Regions from separate parts of the Rheinheimera baltica genome, predicted to be linked through region 1. Evidence: predicted binding sites of a transcription regulator. Region 1 holds the regulator's gene; each other region holds the start of a gene.
The links. Region 1 encodes sigma-54, which starts transcription at its own class of promoters, with help from an activator protein. Its sites were predicted from a motif close to TGGCANGNTNCNTGCTT; they were not measured.
Positions count from the first base shown of each region.

Region 2: the regulator sigma-54 is predicted to act here: its motif matches at 1,822-1,838, upstream of ORJ00_RS09605 (PEP-CTERM sorting domain-containing protein).
Region 3: the regulator sigma-54 is predicted to act here: its motif matches at 1,526-1,542, upstream of ORJ00_RS12925 (PEP-CTERM sorting domain-containing protein).

Region 1 covers NZ_JAPJDY010000003.1:342,534-346,831, forward strand. The annotation lists gene rapZ (RNase adapter RapZ) at 1-493, opposite strand, end outside; gene ptsN (PTS IIA-like nitrogen regulatory protein PtsN) at 490-963, opposite strand; gene hpf (ribosome hibernation promoting factor) at 971-1,258, opposite strand; gene ORJ00_RS06950 (RNA polymerase factor sigma-54) at 1,285-2,787, opposite strand; gene lptB (LPS export ABC transporter ATP-binding protein) at 2,837-3,559, opposite strand; gene lptA (lipopolysaccharide transport periplasmic protein LptA) at 3,556-4,041, opposite strand; gene lptC (LPS export ABC transporter periplasmic protein LptC) at 4,031-4,298, opposite strand, start outside.
Region 2 covers NZ_JAPJDY010000005.1:29,758-34,055, reverse strand. The annotation lists gene ORJ00_RS09610 (zinc-dependent metalloprotease) at 1-1,701, shown strand, start outside; gene ORJ00_RS09605 (PEP-CTERM sorting domain-containing protein) at 1,874-2,611, shown strand; gene ORJ00_RS09600 (lysoplasmalogenase) at 2,666-3,298, opposite strand; gene ORJ00_RS09595 (GNAT family N-acetyltransferase) at 3,352-3,909, shown strand; gene ORJ00_RS09590 (hypothetical protein) at 4,009-4,298, opposite strand, start outside.
Region 3 covers NZ_JAPJDY010000007.1:136,825-141,122, forward strand. The annotation lists gene ORJ00_RS12920 (MFS transporter) at 1-1,293, opposite strand, end outside; gene ORJ00_RS12925 (PEP-CTERM sorting domain-containing protein) at 1,690-2,406, shown strand; gene uvrA (excinuclease ABC subunit UvrA) at 2,534-4,298, shown strand, end outside.

The DNA of each region.
Region 1 (4,298 bases):
CAAATAAAATCACTAAGCGGCCAGACTTCTGTCCTAAAATACGCTCACGCAGCTGCTCTGCTAGCTGATGCACGTTCAAATCTGTGGTATCGATATATAAGTCAGCGCGGCTGGATATCGGGTCTAATAATTGCTGTTCTTGTGATATAGCTTCGTCTAACGACATCGCCTGATGCGACAGCGGATGCAAGCGGCGGGTTTCACTAAAGCGCTTTATCAGGCTAGCGTGATCGGCATCAAGGTACAGAATGGTTAAGTCCAACTTACGTGGCAGGTAAGACAAAATTTCCGCCAGCTCGTCAGGGTCTTGTGGCAAATTGCGTACATCTATACTCACTGCAACTCGCTCGTACTGCCCCATCACGGTTGTTGCCAACGTAGGTAATAAATTTACCGGAATATTATCAACACAGTAGTAGCCAAGGTCTTCCATTACACGCAGTGCGACTGACTTACCCGAACCGGAACGACCACTGACAACCAAAAGTTTCATTTTTCAGTTTCCAAAGCACTGTATTCCATGAGTAGCTGATATAACTGGCTGTTAGTGTCAGCATGACGAATTTTTTTAGTTAATTCTTTTTGGCTGAGTAACTTGGCTATACCTGCCAGTGTGCTCAAATGCGCCTGACATTGCTCTTCTGGGATCATAATAGCGCAGAATATATCAACCGGTTGATTATCAATAGCATCAAATGGGATGGCTTCTTTACTGACGACAAACACTAATATTGGCTTTGTTACGCATTTTAGTTTGCCATGTGGTATGGCTATACCTCCCCCGATACCGGTTGAACCCAGTTTTTCTCGTGTCATCAGGGCTTCTAGAATACTGTACTCTGACATTTCTGGAAGTTGTTGGTGCGCCAGTTCAGCAATGTATTCAAGAATGCGTTTTTTGCTGTTAAAAAGAACTGCACTTTTAGTGCAGTTCTCGGCAAGCATTGAAGTTAAGTTCATCATCTTCTAATCAGTGTCGGGAAATTTTCTCTTTATGCTTGATAACCTGGCGATCTAGTTTATCTATCAGCTGGTCTATCGCAGCATACATATTTTCATCTTCAGATATTGCGAAGACTTCACCACCGGTTAAATGCAGTTTGGCTTCAGCAATCTGCTTTAATTTTTCCACGTTTAAGATCACATGTACATTGTTTATATGATCAAAGTGTCGTTCTAGTTTGGCAAATTTACTGTCTACGTATTGTTTTAAGGCTGTGGTGATTTCAACATGGCGACCAGTTAGATTGATTTGCATAGACATATTCCTTCTTTTAGGCTTATTTACAGCAAGGTCTTGCGTTGATTTGACGGTGGGATATACAAGGACTCACGATACTTGGCTATGGTACGCCGTGCTACGTTAATACCTTGCTCCAACAGAATCTCGGCCATTTTACTATCACTTAACGGTTTGGCCGGATTCTCTGCCGCCACTAATTTTTTAATAAATGCGCGAATTGCAGTGGAGGAACATTCGCCACCGCTCTCAGTACTAACATGACTGGAAAAGAAGAATTTAAGTTCAAAAATACCTCTTGGTGTGTGCATATACTTTTGCGTCGTTACTCGAGATATGGTGGATTCGTGCATTCCAACCATCTCTGCAACGTCGTTAAGCACCATCGGTTTCATCGCTTCTTCGCCGTGCTCAAAAAACGCTTGTTGCTGTTGCACGATGCAATTAGCCACTTTTAACAGTGTTTCATTCCGACTTTCCAGACTTTTTAGAAACCACTTCGCTTCTTGCAGATGAGAACGGATAAATTGGGTGTCTGCACTGTTCTTAGCGGTTCGCGACATTGCAGCATATTGCTGATTTATTCGAACTTTGGGCATAGCGTCAGGGTTTAGTTCAACCTGCCAACGCCCTTTTACTTTAATGACACTGACATCAGGAACAACGTATTGTTGTTCTTCACGGATGACGTCAGCGCCAGGTCGTGGGTTCAGGCTATGTATTAGCCGCATCACTTCCTTTAACTCATCTTCTTTGAGTTTAGTCACACGCATGAGAGAACGAAAGTCACGATTGGCTAAAAATTCTGTATGATCCCGAATCATACTCCGTGCTTCCTCCAAAAACGGGGTATCTAGGGCAAATTGACGCAGCTGAACCAGCAAACATTCCTGTACCGAACGAGCGCCTACACCTACAGGGTCAAAAAGTTGAATGCGTTTTATGACGGCTTCAACTTCATCGGCTTCTATATCGTCAAGCCCAAGTGATTCAAGAATGTCGTCACAACTGATGGTTAGCAAGCCATTGTCATCAATAGCTTCAATAATAATTTGTGCGATGGCAAGGTCGGTATCTGAAAATGGTGTTAGTTGCATTTGCCAGCGCAAATAATCTTGCAACGTTTCACTGGTTTCTCCCTGATACACCATATCATCTTCGCCAGAGCCGCTTCCAGCGCTCACTGGAGCTGCACTTACTAAATCGTCCCAGTTATTATCCAGAGGTAAATCCTCCTGGATATTCTGCTCAGTCATGGAATCGCTGCTGTCTGGTTCGTTGGGCTCGTAGCTGTCGTCAGAATGGTTATCGTCACCAGAGCTGTCATTGTCTGCAGTGTTATGTTCTGCGTTGTCTTTGGTGTCTTTGGGGTCGGCAGAAAAGCTATCGTATTCGTCTTCTGCTTCAAGCAATGGATTAGCATCCAGTGCTTCCTGAATTTCTTGTTGCAACTCAATCGTCGACAATTGCAGTAGGCGTATTGCCTGCTGTAATTGTGGCGTCATGGTTAGCTGCTGTCCTAAGCGAAGTTGCAAAGAGGGCTTCATCTACTTCTACCGTTCTCCTGAATGACACGCTGTGAGTTATTTTGGCTAACTATAGCCTGAATTGCTCACCGAGGTATACATCGCGAACCTTTTGATTTGCCAGTACGTCTTGTGGTGGGCCAGCTGCAATGAGCTCGCCATGACTAACAATATAGGCAATTTCGCACACATCAAGGGTTTCGCGTACATTATGGTCTGTTATTAATACGCCGATACCCCGTTGGCCAAGGTGCTGGATAATTTTTTTTATATCTAAAACTGAAATAGGGTCAACGCCGGCAAAAGGCTCATCTAACAAAATAAATGCTGGATTGGCAGCCAGTGCTCTGGCTATTTCAACACGGCGACGTTCACCACCGGACAAGCTCATGCCCAGGCTGTGCTTAATATGACCGATATGAAACTCTTCTAACAGGTCATCCGCGATTTCTTCACGTTGGGTGCGGCTGAGGTCTTTACGGGTTTGTAAGATCGCAAGTAAATTGTCGTGCACAGTTAGTTTGCGAAAAATCGAACTTTCTTGCGGTAAGTAACCAATACCTTGTCGGGCGCGGGTATGAATCGGGTCGAATGTAATGTCTTTATCATTCAGACTTATACTGCCTTTATCTGAAGGTACCAGGCCGACAATCATGTAAAACGTAGTGGTTTTACCCGCGCCATTGGGCCCCAGTAAACCGACAATTTGCCCCGCGTTAACTTCCAGGCTGACATCTTTAACAACCTGGCGCCCTTTATAGCTTTTCGCCAAATGTGATGCGATTAACTTCATGGATTAGTTTTTTCCTCAGGCGTGAAAATTGTTGTTACACGCTTGGTCTCGTTACTCTCAGCGCTAAGCTGTTGCTTTTCGACGTTATATCTGATGACCGATGCTTTTACCACGCTACCACTTTGCGTTAGTTCTGCATCGCCGGTCAATGTTAGCGTGCGACTCGAGGGTTCATAGCGCATTTCCGCCGCTGATGCAGTAACCGGTTTTCCATCGGCAAGAAGCTGTGAATAACGCACCGGGGTGCCAGTTGCAACATAAACTTCTTTGCCTTTACCTGCACTGGCATTTATTTCTAGTTGATCTGCTTTCATTTGCATTGATCCCTGAGTGATCAATACGTTGCTACGATAGGTTGCTACGTTTTCTGCAATTGAAACCAGATTATCTGCATCAATTTGGATTTTCTGTGCATAGTCCGGCTCAGCGGCAAACACCGACATGCTGGTAAGAAATAAAACGACAATAAGGTTAGTCTTCATTTTGATATACCGTGTGCTCGTGCTGTAATAATTGAAAAGTTTTTTGGCTTAAATCGGCGTCAATACCGCTACCTTTAATATAAAAGCCTTTCCCTTGAATCAACACGGGTTGATTATTCTTCAATTTGTTATCAGGAAACAACATTTCAAGTCTTTCCGTCTCGATTCGCTCTATCAGTTCGTTAGGCTCCAGGCTATCGATACTCACTTGTTGCTCCAGAATAACCTTGTCTTGTGGGAACCATACTGCATACTGA
Region 2 (4,298 bases), on a different contig from region 1:
CATTTGCATCATTCGCTTATTGCTTTACCAGATCCGGGCTACCAAAGCCGGGACTTCCATCCGTATTCCGGTTTTTGGCCGGTGGAATATATGGATTATGCCAGCGCCTTTGATGCGCCTATCGTAAAGCGCTTGTTGCCCCGACACAGACTGGAGAAAAAAGACCCAACCGCCGCGCTTAGCGAGGCAGTTAAACCCATAGTGTATTATCTGGATCCTGCTGTGCCAGAGCCGGTTCGTACTGCGCTATTGGATGGCGCTACGTGGTGGAATACCGCATTTGAACAGCTTGGCTATAAAGATGCCTTTCAGGTGAAGTTGTTACCTGCTGATGCCGACCCGATGGATGTGCGTTACAACGTGATCCAATGGGTGCATCGCGCTACCCGCGGCTGGTCTTATGGTGCTGGTGTAACTGATCCGCGCACCGGTGAAATTATCAAAGGCCACGTTACGCTGGGCTCGCTGCGTGTGCGGCAAGATTTTTTGATTGCCACCGGTTTAACCGCACCTTATAGCAAGGATAATACTGATACAACGTCGCAAAAAGCCATGGCACTGGCACGTATCAGGCAATTATCCGCTCATGAAGTCGGTCATACCCTGGGCCTTATTCATAATTTTGCCGGCAGTGCCAACGGCCGCTCTACCGTGATGGATTACCCACACCCGCAAATTGATTTACATGATGGTAAACCAGCACTGGATAATGCTTATCGTGAAGGACTTGGCGAATGGGATAATTACGCTATTGCCTATGGTTATGGCGATAATTCAGCGGCGCAACGGCAAGAATTGGTGCAAAGTGCGAGACAGCAAGGCCTGCAATATATGGCCGATCAAGATGCGCGGCCGCAAGGAGGCGTAAGTGCCATTGGTCACTTATGGGACAATGGCAGCGATGCCGTAGCTGAGTTGCAGCGTCTTGCAGAGGTGCGCCAGACGGCATTAAACCGTTTTGGTTTGAACAACATTGATAGTGGTCAGCCGTTATCGAGCTTACAAGAGGCATTAGTGCCAATTTATTTACTGCATCGTTATCAGGTTGAAGCGGTCAGTAAGTTGCTCGGTGGCGCCTATTATGAGTACGAGCTAAAAGGGGATTACACCTCACCAAAGGGCTTTCGCTGGGTAGACAACACCAAGCAGCAACAAGCGCTGCAGGCATTGCTTGACACATTAAGCCCTGATTATCTGACATTGCCATCGTCGCTCCTGGCGCTAATTCCACCGAAAGCTTTTGGCGACAGCAATGGCCGCGAGAGTTTTCAGGGCCGTTATGGTCTGGCATTTGATCCACTATCTGCAGCTGAAGCGTCGGCTAACCATACGTTGCAACTGATATTGCATCCGCAGCGGCTCAATCGGCTAAGTGGCCAACAGCAGCTGGGTACTGTGCTGGATGCGGTGTTGGCTGCAACCCTAAAACAAAAGTGGCAAAACGGTTCAGCCGCGTTAATTCAACAACGGGTAGCTCATGTAGCGTTTTATCAGTTGATGCAAAGCCTTACTTCTGTAGAGCTGGCGCCTGAAGCAAAAGCGCTACTGCAACACAAGTTAACAGAACTGGCGAAGGGCTTGGCGAAACACAAAGACGCCAACTATCAACAGTTGCTGGCCCAGTGGCAACGCTACTTGGAAAGCGGTTTATGGCAGCCGGTATTTGTGCCAAAGGCCTTACCGCCAGGTTCGCCTATATAGCGCAATAAATATTTTAAATGTATGTTATATATAGGTAATTTAATATGTTTCAGCGTCAGTATTTTTTACGGATGTAATTTAGGGACGAGATAACTCTCTGTAATTTAACAAATAAATAAATGGCGCGTATTTTGCAAAATTTATGTTGAATAACAACCGAAAAGGGACGTTTATGAAGCTGAAAACATTTTTTTATCTGGTTGCATGTGCGGCATCAATGCATGTTAGTGCTGGGGTAGTTACTCACGAGTTTAATAACGGTGATGATTTATCTGCCTGGCAAACCGATCGCTGCGCGCCGGCAAATTTTGCTATCTCTAACAATGAGTTGGTGTTAGGCATTGACGGTGCTGAAGTCACCAAGTGTGATGCTGACCCATTTTTTTCTACCCAAGGCATGAAGCTGAACACGGGCATGTCTGACTATCTTGGCATCGATATGTTTATAGATGGCACCAATTGGACTGCTGATGGTCGTTACGGAGGCATTTGGGGTGTGGCGTATGACGCATCAGATGCCATTAGCTATTATCCAATTTTAGAGTATTTTGTTACTAACGGTGTGGGTAGCTTACAAGCCTGGGACGGTGACAACGGTTGGGTCGATATTGGTTTTCGTGGCGCAGCGCTAGATAGTTTTAACAATTTGGCGTTTAGTATCAGTGGTGGCGTAATTAGCTATCTGGTAAACGGTAATAATGTTTTTACTACATCAAACGGCGGTCATTCCTACTTTGGTGAAGTGATACTTAATGCGAAGAACGCAGGCACTTCTTACAATGTGCGTTACGACAACCTAACTTACAATACCCCAGCGTCGGTTCCTGAACCTGCTACTATTGCAATTTTAGGTGCGGGCTTGCTGTTTGTAGGCGCTGCGCGTAAACGTCGTCAGACTACTGCAATATAACATTATTCATGCTTATAAGCCCCAGCTTGACTGGGGCTTATGTTATGGATTCAGCTAGTAAGTTTTGTTTTCCTGTCTACGCATAAACCCTCGTATAAGCGCGTATTGCGCCAAATAGTATGTCAGCATTATCAGGCTATCTGCCTCGGGTATTGGCTGATAGAACTTGTTCAGGCCTAGCAATGCATCTGAGCTGATAAAAACCAGCCCGCCGATAATAAGCCAGTTATTGCTGTCTCGGCTGCACCAGGTAGCAAACGACATCGCTACCAGAATTCCGATATAAACTAACACCGGTATTGCCATTTCCCCCAGGGCTGGCCACATCAGGCTTAGCGCAACTGTGGCAAACAGTGTATAGGGGATTAATAATAAAGCATTAAAGCGGACAAAAGGGCGTAGCAGCAATAAGTAGCCTATATGCCCGAACAAGAACGCGGCTAAGCCATAAACAAACAGCGTTTGTGCGTTCCAAGCCAGTAGCACATCTCCTGTCATACAACAGAGCAGGGCAAGAATAAGCCCACGAGGTAACTTGGCTGACGAATGTATTATCCAAGCCAACAGTAATAGCAACGGCAAAATTTTTACTGCAAAGTTCAAAGCAAATTCGCCCTGATAAGAAAGCAATATGTACGCCAGCGCTAACAGGCTGTAACATATAGAAATAGCAAAAGGCATAGTCATAATTCAGCTGTAAAACAGAGGCTTAGCCTAACACAGTAAGATGGATATACAATATGGTAATACGGGTACAACCTAGTGCAAGGCTATCGTTTTCCTTGCTAAGTGATCAAGATGCTGACCTTATGTTTGAGGTTGATCAAGATGAAGATGTGATGCGTTATCTCAATGGCGGTAAGCGTACGTCAATGCAGCAGATTATCGACGTTATGTTACCTCGCATGGCGCTGTACCGTAAGCCGGAGCTGGGTTATGGGATTTGGCAGGTACTCCGGACTGACGATAATGCCTATATGGGGTGGGTATTGATCCGGCCCATGGGGTTTGACACCGAAACGCCAAGTAACAATGACGTTGAAATTGGCTGGCGTTTTAAAAAGCCCTTTTGGGGCCAGGGATATGCCAGTGAAGCCGCGGCAGCGGTGGCGAATGCGGTAGTAAAAGCAAATCCAAAGGTGCGTTATCTGTCGGCTACGGCAATGGTTGAGAATGCCGGCTCCATTGGTGTAATGCGTAAACTAGGCATGCACTTTATAAAGCGTTATAGGCATAAGGATGCGCTGGGGGAAGTTGATGCTGTGTTATACAGAAAAGAAATTAGCTCGTCATGCTGACATTTAATTAATAAGTTGTATCAGCGCAACGAGCATAGCAGTTTACTGCGGTGGTAGTGCATTACTCGGATTATAACAGTTGAACTATTAGCCTTTTATTTATACCACCTCTAACATTTTTGGTGCTGCAAGAAAATAATAAGCCAGTAGTAGCAAAGCAACAGGAAAAATAAAGATGTTTGCCGGGCTGAAAATAATGCTTAGTTGCAGTAAACAGCCTGCAAGCAGAATTACTGCGAAGTACTTTAGTATACTTGGCGCGCCAGTTCGGTTAAGTAGTAGCACTACGCTTAGTACGAGGCCCACTAATGCGTAGGCAAATAACACCCCCAGGGCAACCACCACGGTAAACTCACCAATAGTGTTGATAGTTTGTTCTGACAGCGTTG
Region 3 (4,298 bases), on a different contig from region 1:
ATAACAGCGCTGCTCTGCCAGAAGCAATGTTACTTCCTGCACCCCGGCTAACGCCGTTAATTGTTTAGCTAACTGATTAGCCTGTAGTTCAGTGTGTACCGATACCGCCAAAGATAAGCGCTGCGCGCGCGGCGGAATAGTAAGGGTATTTGCAACTAGCAACCATATTAAACCAATAACTGCCAGCACAGCAAACAATGCTTGGTAGCCAAAATGTTGCACTATCGCGCCGCCCACCACGCCGCCTAAAAAGGCACCAAAAAATTGGCTACTGGAATAAATGCCCATAGCGCTGCCACGCTGTCCGGCTGGAGCAATACGCGACACCAGTGCCGGCAAGCTGGCTTCTAAAAAATTAAAGCCAATAAAAAACAGCAGTAAAGCGCAACTTAATGCAACAAAACCAGGTAGCATTAATAGCAGCATTGCACTTATTAAAAGCGCCACGGCCAACATAAAAAAGCCTTTTTCCTGTGCTTTTCGCATGGCGACGATCATCATGGGTATCATCAGCACAAAAGACCCCAGCAACACAGGCAAATAAAACTGCCAATGTTTCAGTGGTGCCAGCCCATAGCACTGCAACAAAGTTGGCAAGGCAACAAACATTGCGGTTAGCATTAAATGCAGCAACATAACACCGATATCCAATTGCAATAACTGCCGGTGTTTGAGCATGGCTCCCAGGCTTTGTGGTAATGCCAGCGTGTCGGCCATCGGAGCCTTGCTAACGGTTCGAGGTACAATAAAGGCTACGATAAGCATAGCGCTGCACGCCAACACGGCGGTTGCCCAAAACACACCGCTTAACCCGGCAAATTTAGCCAACAAGGGCCCAAGCACCATCGCAACAGCGAAGCTTAACCCTATACTGGCACCAATAATTGCCATGACTTTGGGCCGCTGCTCTTCGCGGGTTAAATCTGCGGCCAATGCCAATATGGCACCCGCCACCGCGCCAGCGCCCTGCAACACCCGCCCTAGGGTAACCATGTAGACAGAATCAGCCAATGCAGCCACAACCGAACCCAACGCAAATACCGCAAGCCCGCCTAACATCACCTTATGCCGGCCAATGCGGTCTGACAGCCAGCCAAGTGGAATTTGTAAGATAGCCTGGGTTAAGCCATAGGCACCAATAGCCAGGCCTATCCACATAGGTGAAAAGCCAGCCAGGTCGCTGCCATACAAGGCAAAAACCGGCAGCAGCATAAACAGCCCCAGCATTCGGCTGGAAAACACCAATGCTAACGCTATTGCGGCACGTTTTTCTATAGAATTCAGTTGATGCATCAGGTAAGAGTTAACCGCTGAAATAAGCGCGCAAGTGTAGCACATTACGCGCGCGCTTTAAGCTGACTTACGTTGTTTTCGCCGCTCAAGTTTCACTTTGTAACAAACAGACGCTTTGCCTTGGCGATACCGCTAGCCAGGCGTACTAAAAATAGTCAGTTTTTTTTACATGTTCAGCATCAGCATAAAACATGGCACAAGTAAAACACTGTTAAACAACAATAATTAATTTAGGCATGCTTTTTGCTAAAGACACGAAAATTGAGCACGTTGTTTTGCTTATTTTAGCAGTAACCATTAACAGTGTATTTCTTGATCTGTGTCTGGCTTACATCACACCCAGAATTATGAGCAACAGGATTGTAGCTTAGTCATCATGAGTTATAAGGATTTTAAATGAAAAACGCTTTTATTTTTGCAGCAGCATTATTCGTTGTTGGCTTTTTTACCACAACAGCCGAGGCGACGCCGATAACCATTGATGTGCATTACAACGGCATGGAAAATGGTTCAGAAAATATCTCAGCCTCTTTGCTGGGTAGGTCTAGCACCGTAATGGCTGGAATGATTTCATTTAGCCACAGTAATCCAAGCGCACCGTTACCGTTTAACTTCGACGGCGATTTACTGGCGTTTTGTATTGAATTTTCACAAATGCTGAACACAAGCCAAACCATGCAATACACTATTACAGCAGCCCACCAGTGGTTTAGTGCACTGCAAGCCGATGCCATTACCCGGTTATATACCGGCTTTGGCAGCCAAACGGGCACCGCGCGCAATGATGCCGCCTTCCAATTAGCATTGTGGGAATTGGTGTACGACTTCAACGGCACTGACTTTACCGGTTTGTCGCTGGCATCAGGTAACTTTAAAGCTAACCGTCAAAGCACTAGTGTGACACTGGCAAACAGCTGGTTAAATCAGTTAGCCAATGTTACCAGCCAACACACTATGTTTGTTATGACGAACGCGTATTCGCAAAACCAGTTAATTTTTACTGGCAACAATGGTACGCCGTTTAATGAACCACTGCCGGTATCAGCGCCAGCTACATTTGGCATTTTTAGCTTAGGTTTATTTGGCTTGGCGTTGCGTCGTCGCCTACGCTAACCTGAATGTAGCGCCTGGCGACAGGTGTATTTATTTACAGTATTTTTCGGCTTCCCCTTAAATTTTACTGATAGATCTGCAATACTGCAGCGCTCGTATCAAGGCGATATTTTTGGGGAACCTACTTGTGGATAAAATTGATATTCGGGGTGCCCGCACCCACAACCTTAAAAACATTTCGCTAACCATTCCGCGCGACAAACTCATTGTGATCACCGGCTTGTCTGGCTCGGGTAAGTCGTCTTTGGCATTTGATACGTTATACGCCGAAGGCCAGCGTCGCTACGTTGAGTCGCTTTCCGCCTATGCGCGGCAGTTTTTAAGTTTGATGGAAAAGCCCGATGTCGACCATATCGAAGGCTTGTCGCCGGCCATTTCAATTGAACAAAAATCCACCTCGCATAACCCGCGCTCAACCGTGGGCACCATTACTGAAATTTACGACTACCTGCGGCTGCTGTTTGCCCGCGTAGGCGAGCCTCGCTGCCCCACCCATGATTTACCGCTAGCGGCACAAACCATTAGTGAAATGGTTGATAAAGTCACCACCTTCCCGGAAGGCACCAAGCTGATGGTACTGGCACCGGTGGTGCAGGAACGCAAAGGCGAGCACGTTAAAACGCTGGAGAGCTTAGCGGCCCAGGGCTATATCCGCGCCCGCATAGATGGCGAAGTATGCGATTTATCTGATCCGCCAACGCTGGACTTACACAAAAAGCACACTATAGAAGTGGTTATCGACCGTATTAAAGTACGTGACGACGTGAAAACCCGGCTGGCAGAATCGTTTGAAACAGCACTTGGCCTGTCTGGTGGCGTAGCTAAAGTAGCACTAATGGACGACCCCAGTGCAGAAGAGCTGGTGTTTTCCGCCAACTTTGCCTGCCCAAGCTGCGGCTATTCGATGATAGAGCTGGAACCGCGTTTGTTTTCGTTTAACAACCCGGCAGGCGCCTGCCCAAGCTGCGATGGCTTAGGCGTAAAGCAGTATTTCGATCCCAATAAAGTCATTGTTAGCGACGAGCTTAGCCTGGCCGGCGGGGCTATTCGCGGCTGGGATAAGCGTAATTTTTATTATTTTCAGATGCTAAAATCGTTAGCCGAACATTATGGCTTTGCTTTGGATGAGCCATTTAACAGCCTGACAAAGCAACAACAGGACGCTATTTTACGTGGCAGTGGCCATACCGTTATCGATTTTAAATACTTAAACGACCGTGGCGATATTGTCCAGCGCAGCCATCCGTTTGAAGGCATCTTGCCCAATATGGAACGGCGCTACCGCGAAACCGAATCTAACAGTGTACGTGAAGAGCTAAGCAAATATCTGGCGCATCAGTCTTGCCCCAGTTGTAACGGCACACGCTTACGCGAAGAAGCTCGCCATGTCTTTATTGGCCAAACCAACCTGCCGCAAATTGTTGAGCTGTCGATTGGCGATTGTATGGTGTTTTTCCAGCAATTGGCCCTTAGCGGGCAACGGGCGCAAATTGCCGAGAAGGTGTTAAAAGAAATTCAGGACCGGCTCAGCTTTTTGGTTAACGTTGGGCTTAATTATTTAAATTTATCGCGCAGCGCGGAAACGCTTTCCGGCGGTGAAGCCCAGCGTATTCGCTTAGCCAGCCAAATTGGCGCGGGCTTGGTTGGCGTAATGTACGTGCTGGATGAGCCCTCTATTGGCTTACACCAACGTGATAACGACCGCCTGCTGGGTACCCTTATTCACCTGCGAGATTTAGGCAATACCGTTATTGTGGTAGAACACGATGAAGATGCCGTGCGCATTGCCGATCATATTATTGATATTGGCCCCGGTGCCGGTGTACATGGTGGCCATATCGTGGCGCAAGGCACGCTAGAGCAGGTTATGGCAACGCCAGAATCATTAACCG